4 regions of the Rahnella sp. WP5 genome follow, and region 2 is predicted to be linked to each of the others. Evidence: predicted binding sites of a transcription regulator. Region 2 holds the regulator's gene; each other region holds the start of a gene.
The links. The regulator Fur, encoded in region 2, represses iron uptake genes when iron is present. The targets are predictions, from matches to a motif close to ATAATAATGAGAACNACTATCAA.
Positions count from the first base shown of each region.

Region 1: exbB (tol-pal system-associated acyl-CoA thioesterase) is a predicted target of Fur. The motif match lies at 1,496-1,518, and genes of this name have one in related genera.
Region 3: EX31_RS20075 (Nramp family divalent metal transporter) is a predicted target of Fur. The motif match lies at 981-1,003, and genes of this name have one in related genera.
Region 4: sodA (superoxide dismutase [Mn]) is a predicted target of Fur. The motif match lies at 1,329-1,351, and genes of this name have one in related genera.

Region 1 covers NZ_JQJR01000009.1:90,375-92,581, forward strand. Annotated here, with positions in the region: gene exbD (TonB system transport protein ExbD) at 37-471, opposite strand; gene exbB (tol-pal system-associated acyl-CoA thioesterase) at 481-1,401, opposite strand; gene EX31_RS08010 (TRAP transporter substrate-binding protein) at 1,924-2,207, shown strand, end outside.
Region 2 covers NZ_KN050721.1:417,968-420,174, forward strand. Annotated here, with positions in the region: gene EX31_RS23280 (chitoporin ChiP) at 1-470, shown strand, start outside; gene chiQ (ChiQ/YbfN family lipoprotein) at 484-819, shown strand; gene fur (ferric iron uptake transcriptional regulator) at 948-1,403, opposite strand; gene fldA (flavodoxin FldA) at 1,716-2,207, opposite strand, start outside.
Region 3 covers NZ_KN050720.1:645,546-647,752, forward strand. Annotated here, with positions in the region: gene EX31_RS20075 (Nramp family divalent metal transporter) at 1-933, opposite strand, end outside; gene EX31_RS20080 (NupC/NupG family nucleoside CNT transporter) at 1,351-2,207, shown strand, end outside.
Region 4 covers NZ_JQJR01000007.1:309,348-311,554, reverse strand. Annotated here, with positions in the region: gene EX31_RS05790 (methyl-accepting chemotaxis protein) at 1-358, opposite strand, end outside; gene sodA (superoxide dismutase [Mn]) at 630-1,250, opposite strand; gene fdhD (formate dehydrogenase accessory sulfurtransferase FdhD) at 1,461-2,207, opposite strand, start outside.

The DNA.
Region 1 (2,207 bases), on a different contig from region 2:
GCTGGCCTTTTTTGTGCGTCTGATTTAATTCACAACTTACTGCGCCGCAGCGGCACCGGTTTGTTCTGCACCCACCAGCCCGACTTTCAGGTAACCGGCTTTACGCAAGTTATCCATCACGCTCATCAGCGTTTCGTAATCGACACTTTTGTCCGCGCGGAAGAAAATCGTACTCTGCTTGTTACCCTGAGTACGCTGATCCAGCATCGCGGTCATATTATCGCTGTTCACGGGCGTGTCGCCGAGGAACAGTTGCTTGTCAGCTTTCACCGACAGGAAGATCGGTTTCTCCGGACGCGGCTGCTGTTTTGCCGTCGAAGCCGGTAAATCCACCCGCACATCTACGGTGGCCAGCGGTGCCGCCACCATGAAGATGATCAGCAATACCAGCATGACGTCGATAAAAGGCGTGACGTTGATGTCATGCATTTCACCACTTTCGTCGATATCGTCGTTTAACCGAATAGCCATAATCTGTTCTTACCCTACGCGTAACTGACCTGTCTGACCGCGTGGCGCATTGCCTTCGCTGGCAGCCAGATCCAAATCACGGCCCTGTAACAGGATAATCTGCGCCGCCACATCGCCTACCTGATGACGGTAAGAGGTGATGGTACGGGCGAAAATGTTGTAGATGACCACCGCAGGGATGGCTGCAACCAGACCCACAGCCGTGGCCAGTAAGGCTTCGGCGATACCCGGTGCGACGACCGCCAGATTGGTAGTCTGCGTCTGTGCGATACCGATGAAGCTGTTCATGATGCCCCACACGGTACCGAACAGACCGACGAAGGGAGAGATTGCCCCGATGGTCGCCAGAATACCGTTGCCACGGCCCATGTAACGACCCGCGGCGCTGACGCGGCGCTCAAGGCGAAAACCGGTACGCTCTTTAATGCCGTTGTTGTCAGTCGATCCGGCAGACAGTTCCAGCTCGTTCTGCGCATCGCGGATCATCTGCGCGCTGATGCTGCTGGCAGCGAAACTTTCAGCCTGCTCGGCGGCTTCGTCCAGCGTACGAACGGAGGACAACGCATCAAATTCACGGCGCATACGGCGTTTGCCCGTGAAGACTTCCGCACCCTTGCTGAATAACAATGCCCAGGTGACTACAGAAGCCAGCAGCAGACCGATCATGACGGTCTTCACCACCACATCAGCGTGATGGTACATGCCCATAACAGACAAATCGGTTGGGATCACGGGTGCCGTCTCTGCTGGCGCGGGTTGCATCACCGGAGCTGGCGTTGCGTCACCGGTCGCCGGTGCGTCAGCCGTTGCAGGTTGAGTTGCTGCAGAATTGACGGCTTGTCCCGCCGGCGTCGCAGGTGCAGCCATCGCGTTGCCGCTCAGACCAGCAACCAACATTAACGACATCAGTAATGAGGTCGCCTCTTTCATCTTATTGCGAGCCGTTTTCACGCGTCGCCTCCAGCCAGAATCAGTGTGTAGAAGGAATGAATAACGCCGAATGATATCAAAGAAAAAGGCCTAATTGATAGTCGTTCTCATTATTATTTACATTGTCCCGCCTGCCGCCCGACGTGTCATTGACAGATGACAAGGTTTTTCCTGTTTGTACAAAGGTTGAACAATTTAACCTCCGTCACACTTTCAAAAAAAATCACACAGTAAATCAATCATCTGAGCTTCATTACTCAAGTTAAAACAATGTTTTAAATATTAAGCAACAGCTTTTTACATTTGTTACGAGTTTGTGATAACGCTCAAATACCGCACAACAAAAAATAGGATAAGGTGCATTCACTGGCGAAGACCTCACACCGGCACGTCATGCATCCCTATCATTTAAAAGCTTATTCAGACATTTTTCAAAATGAACCGGCAACGCCTCTGCGCCCGTCCTGTTCGATACTTGTTTACATTTATCTTTCCCTTACCGAGTACCCTGGAGACAAACTGATGAAAATGCAAAAAGCACTTCTCAGCCTTTGCCTGAGTTCCGCGACCCTCTTATTTACGCATGGCGTGTCAGCACAAACGCTGAAAGCCGCCGACGTGCATCCGCAAGGCTATCCCAACGTGGTCGCCGTCCAGCACATGGGCGAAAAACTGCAAAAGCAAACAGACGGACGCCTCGAAATTAAAACGTTTCCGGGCGGCGTGCTGGGAGATGAAAAGCAGGAAATTGAACAGGCGCAGCTCGGTGCGCTGGATATCATCCGTGTGTCGATGACGCCGGTTGC
Region 2 (2,207 bases):
GGCGTCTGGAAGGGACGATGGTGAAAGCGGAAGGGAATCAGGGTTACTTCCTGCAACGTATGACCCCGACCTATTCCTCTTCAAACGGTCGTCTTGATGTGTGGTGGGACAACCGTTCTGACTTCAACGCCAACGGTGAGAAAGCCGTGTATGCCGGCGTGCTTTATGATCTGGCGAAATGGGATTTACCGGGCTTAGCGGTCGGTGGTTCGTACGTCTATGCGTGGGATGCCAAACCGAGCACCAACGCCGCTTACGACCAGAGCCAGCGCCTGAAAGAAAGCGCCTGGAGTCTGGATGCGCTGTACACCATTCAGGAAGGTCGCGCGAAAGGGACGTTGTTCAAACTGCATTACACCCAGTACGACAACCACTCTGATCTTCCTAGCTGGAGTGGCGGGTACGGCAACATATTCCAGGATGAAAAAGACGTGAAATTCATTGTCATTGCTCCATTCACTATTTTCTGAGGTCGTTATGTCGATGAATAAATTACTGATGATTGTGATGTCGTCCGTGCTTCTGGCTGGTTGTGCACCTACCGCCGATCAGGCACAAATATCCCAAACGCGGGAAGATTACCGTGCCTGTATCAATACGTCAGAAGGCAATCCGGACAAACTGGCATCCTGCGAGGTGTTACTGAATAAACTGAAACAGGAAAAAGCCCACCAGCAATTTGCAGAACAGGAGACGGTGCGCGTGGTGGATTACCAGCGATGTCTGACGGCGCGTAAAACTGGCGACGGTCAGGCATATGCTGCTGATTGCGGGAAAATATGGCAGGAAATAAAAACGAACAATTCACCTAAGCCGTGAATCTCAGCAGCGAAACATACCCCGGCTTGCCGGGGTTTTTTATGCCTGCTATCCGGGCTTAATCTGCGTCGATATCAGACATAAAAAAACCGCTTTTCAGCGGTTAATTTAGTCAAAGCCTGTGCAGATTACTGCGCAGGTTTATCGTTGTGCAAAGAGTCATCTTCGCGGCAATCGCCTGCTTCACAGTGACCGTACAAATACAGGCTGTGGTTGGTGAGCTTGATACCGTGTTTCTTAGCAATCTCACGCTGACGACCTTCAATATATTCGTCACGGAATTCGATCACACGACCGCAATCCAGACAGATCAGGTGGTCGTGGTGATGTTGCTGGGTCAGTTCGAATACGGACTTGCCGCCTTCGAAGTTATGACGGGTGACAATACCGGCGTCGTCAAACTGGTTCAGAACGCGGTAAACCGTCGCCAGGCCAATTTCTTCACCCATATCAATCAGTTGCTTGTAAAGATCTTCCGCACTAACGTGATGACCTTCCGGCGCTTGCAGCACTTCCAGGATTTTGAGGCGCGGAAGCGTGACTTTTAAGCCGGCTTTCTTCAGTGCGGTGTTGTTGTCAGTCATGCGGATTCAGTCCTGTTACTATGTGCTAATCAAGTTGAGGCATGCAGCCTGTGGCATCGGCGGCACAAAATTATTCGTTTAGTCTCTTCGTTTAACGCAATGTGCCAATTCTCGTCAACGACAGCCTGTTAATAAAGATCACAAATTGCCGGTCACATTTGGAATGCAACGACTTGATCAATAGAAAAAACAGAGGAACTCAGTGTACCTTGATACGACCGAAAGTTACAATTTTGTAGCAGTTAAATTGTTAATTTCAGTAATAGTTTGGCCCTTCAATTGTAGAATAAATCCTCAGGGCCAACAGGGTTTTTAGCCAATAATTTCAGAAAGGCTAAGTTCTTCTGTGATCTGTTTCACCCAGGCATCAACACGTTCGCTGGTCAGTTCGGGCTGACGATCTTCGTCAATTGCCAGTCCTATGAAGTGCTTATCATCCGCCAGGCCTTTAGATGCTTCAAAGTGGTAACCTTCGGTAGGCCAATGTCCGACAATCACTGCGCCGCGTGGCTCAATGATATCGCGCACGGTGCCCAGCGCATCGCAGAAATATTCGGCGTAGTCTTCCTGGTCACCGCAACCAAACAGTGCCACCAGCTTACCTTCGAAATCTATCTCTTCCAGCGTTGGGAAAAAGTCGTCCCAGTCACACTGCGCTTCACCGTAATACCAGGTTGGAATGCCGATAAGCAAAATATCGAATTTTTCCAGATCCTCTTTGCTGCTCTTCGCAATGTCATGCACCTCTGCAACATCTTTACCCAATTGCTTCTGGATCATTTTTGCGATGTTTTCGGTGTTACC
Region 3 (2,207 bases), on a different contig from region 2:
TACCTGTCCGGCCAGCGTGCCGACAACTGTAGAAGATAAACCGGCTGCCACCAGACTCAGACCGAAGGTGGTCGCAGCAGCGTGGCCGAGCAACGGTTGCAGCGTCAGATAGGCTTCATCCAGCTCACTGATCCCGCTGTGTCCGCTGAAATGGAATGCCGCCGCAGCCGTCGCCATCATCGCCAGATTCACAAAACCGGCGATGGTCATGGCAATACCGACATCCAGCTTGGTGGCTGAATAACGCTGCGCTTTGGACGCCTTGCCGCCCCGCTGAGTCAGCGAAGAGTGCAGATAAATGACATGCGGCATAATGGTCGCGCCGAGCACACCCGCGGCCAGATACACCGAATCAGCGGTTGGCAGTGCGGGGATTAACATGCCTTTGCCCAGCGCCAGCATGCTTGGCTGCGAGAAGAACAATTCAACAATATAGGCCGCAGCAACAAACAACAGCAAACCGGCGATCACCAGTTCCAGCGGCTTTTGCCCGCGTTTTTGCAGCCCAAGGATAATAAAGGTGGCAATCCCGGTAAGTACTGCGCCCTGTAACAGGGAAACCCCGAGAAGCAATTTGAAGCCTATGGCGGCGCCAATAAATTCGGCCAGATCGGTGGCCATTGCGATAATCTCCGCCTGCACCCAGTAAGCCCAGACGGCCGGACGCGGGAAACGATCGCGGATATGTTCGGCCAGGTTTTTGCCGGTCGCGATACCGAGTTTGGCAGACAACAACTGGATCAACATCGCCATGACGTTGGCCCATACCACCACCCACAGCAACTGATAGCCATAAGAAGCACCGGCCTGAATATTCGTCGCAAAGTTGCCCGGATCGATATAACCAATGGCGGCGATAAAGGCCGGCCCCATCAGTGAAAGCTTCATCTTTCTGGACGCGCGGCCTGCAGATTCGGCCCGGCTGTTCAGCATAGTTAGTTAACCCTTACAATTATTACGCTTACATCAATGATATCTAATTGATAATGATTATCAAGTGCATTTGGGATGATCTGAGTGATTACTCTGATAGGCAGCAGCGGTAAGCGAGAAGGTAATAACTGAGGGGGTGATTCGCTCACCCGGCTTCAGAAAGCCAGACGCAGCGCACTTTCCTAAAACAGACATTAACGGGCCAGATTCAGAACGCATTACGGCACATGATAAAACTAGCACAGGAATGCTAATTGTGCTTAGTTTTATTAACATCTTGATTTTTTGTGTGATGGGCCGCGATTTGTTGCAATTCGTGTCTGTAATTTCTATATTTGCAATCGACTTCACGTTTTAAATGTACGCGTTACATAAAATGACCGTCGAAATATAGCCTGCCTCTAATTTGGAGCACCCATGTCCCGAATATTGCACTTTGTATTAGCGTTGGCCGTTGTCGCTGCACTCGCTTTACTGGTGAGCCGTGACCGGAAAAATATCCGTTTACGCTTCATCGTTCAGCTGTTGGTCATCGAAGTCTTGTTAGCCTACTTCTTCCTGAATTCTTCTGTTGGTTTAGGTTTTGTGAAAGGCTTCTCAGACTTGTTTGAGAAATTATTAGGATTCGCTGCGGAAGGGACCGGCTTCGTATTTGGAGGCATGAGCGATAAAGGATTAGCGTTCTTCTTCTTGAAAGTCTTGTGTCCGATCGTGTTTATTTCTGCGTTGATCGGTATTTTACAACACATTCGTGTACTGCCTTTCGTCATCCGTATTATCGGTACGGTTCTGTCGAAAATTAATGGCATGGGAAAACTGGAATCTTTCAACGCCATCAGCTCCCTGATTTTGGGTCAGTCAGAAAACTTTATCGCATATAAAGATATTCTGAGCAAAATGTCTGAAAAACGTATGTACACCATGGCTGCCACAGCAATGTCGACGGTTTCTATGTCGATTGTGGGTGCGTACATGACCATGCTGGAACCGCGCTTTGTTGTAGCTGCGCTGGTGCTCAACATGTTCAGTACCTTCATCGTACTGTCGTTGATCAACCCTTATAAAGTTGATTCAGAAGAAGACCTGCAAATCGGTAATACGCACCAGGGTCAGAGCTTCTTTGAAATGCTGGGTGAATACATCCTGGCAGGCTTCAAAGTGGCTATCATCGTTGCAGCCATGTTGATTGGTTTCATCGCACTGATTTCCTGCCTGAATGCGTTGTTCGACGTGGTATTCGGTATCACCTTCCAGGGCGTGCTGGGTTATGTCTT
Region 4 (2,207 bases), on a different contig from region 2:
GAATTTTTACCGGCACCTGCTCCAGTTCTGCCTGGCCAGCGGCATCCCATTTCAGCTTGTCTTTCGACTGCTCAATCAGTTGCGACAGCGCGTCAATGTTGTCCTGATTTTTTTTGAGATACGCCGGATTGTAATTGAGCTGATAAAGCGTACGGCTGAGGCGGGCATCATTGAGTAATGCGTTCATCTGATTACTGAAATCGACTTTTTCCGCACGCTGACTGATGTCGTTAAATTTAATCATTCCCGCAGTGGTAATGACGGCCGCGATCAAAAGCACCAGGCCGAAACCCAGACCCAGTTTGGTGCCGACCTTGAGATTGTTCATCCACTGCGAAAGACCCGATCCGTTACTCATAATCATTCTCCGTCAAACATCCCTTTTAAATAGACATGCGTTTTTGTGACGCCTTTGTGAACAATCTATCGGTAGGTTGTTTAATAAACTTTATAGGATCTGTGGCGTATTTTTGATTAATGCGAGCGGGGTCTAATAATGGCGGGAAACGGAAGAATAATTCGCTGTAAAACAGTGATCATGCATACAAATTCAGGACATAAAAAAGGCGGGTCACTGACCCGCCATTGGCGAAAACATCATCATGCCCGCGAAGGGCGGCTGTGCGAAATTACTTCGCTTCAGCCAGACGTTTTGCTGCTTCGTCCCAGTTTACAACAGCCCAGAAGGCTTTGATGTAATCAGGGCGTTTGTTCTGATATTTCAGGTAGTAAGCGTGTTCCCACACGTCCAGGCCCAGCAGCGGGTAACCGGAAGCGCCGGAAATGGCTTCGCCCATCAGCGGGCTGTCCTGGTTAGCAGTAGAAACAACCGCCAGTTTGCCGTCTTTCAGTACCAGCCATGCCCAGCCTGAACCGAAACGAGTGGTCGCTGCTTTCTCAAAAGTTTCTTTGAAAGCGTCAACGCTGCCGAAATCGCGTTCGATCGCAGATTTCAGTTCGCCCTGCAGGGTGGTGCCAGTTTTCAGGCCTTTCCAGAACAGGCTGTGGTTAGCGTGGCCGCCTGCGTTGTTACGCAGTGCAACTTTCTTGTCTGCAGGAACCTGATCCAGTTTGGTGATCAGTTCTTCAACCGGCAGTGCAGCCAGTTCCGGCAAGCTTTCCAGCGCAGCGTTAGCGTTGTTCACGTAAGCCTGGTGATGTTTAGTGTGATGGATTTCCATCGTTTCTTTGTCGAAATGCGGTTCGAGTGCGTCGTATGCGTAAGGCAGTGATGGCAGTGAATAACTCATGTTCATCGTCTCCATAGTGTAGGGCGGCACCGTCATTGTGAGCACCGCGTAATCAGTCGGATCATTATAGTTAATTAAATGATATTGAAAATGATTATCTATGCTCCATGCTTTGTGCGGGTACTCGTAAGCGCCTGTTATACGGGGCTTAGAACCAGATAACCGCAAACAATCCTAAATTGTCTAAAGGCACGCGGTGCTTAGAGAGAGTTAACGTAACCGTTGCGGATGTGTATACACCGTTGCCCGTCCCGGTTTACTGAAACCGACCAGCGTCAGATTGCATTTTTCGGCAACGTCGACTGCGAGCGTGGTGGCGGCGGAGACGGCAAACAGGATTTCGATGCCGCACATCGCGGCTTTCTGCACCATTTCATAGCTGGCGCGGCTTGATACCAGCGCGGCGCCGGATATCCAGTCGCTTTGTCTGGCTCGCATACCGAGCATTTTATCGAGCGCTACATGACGGCCCACATCTTCGCAGCCACCCAGTAATTCACCCTGCGATGTGATCCACGCGGCGGCGTGGGTACAGCCGGTGAGCTGGCCGATTTCCTGCACGGATTTCAGCTGGTGCAGCGCGTTGTCCAGATTCGCCAGATCAAAGGTTTGACTGAACGGCAGCGGCGCGAGCGGGCGGAATAAATCGCCTAACTGTTCGATGCCGCAGACGCCGCACCCGGTACGGCCCGCCATGGCGCGGCGGCGTTCTTTCAGCCCGGCGAAACGGCGGCTCGATAATTCGATGTTAACCTCAATCCCGTTACAGTTTGGTGTCACCTCCATCCCGTAAATATCACTGACCGATTCAATAATCCCTTCTGACAGCGAAAAGCCCAGCGCAAAGGCCTGCAGATCTTTCGGTGAAGCCATCATGACCACATGCGAAATGCCGTTATAAACCAGCGCAACGGGCACTTCCTGAGCAATCCAGTCATCTTCCGGCTCATTGAGATG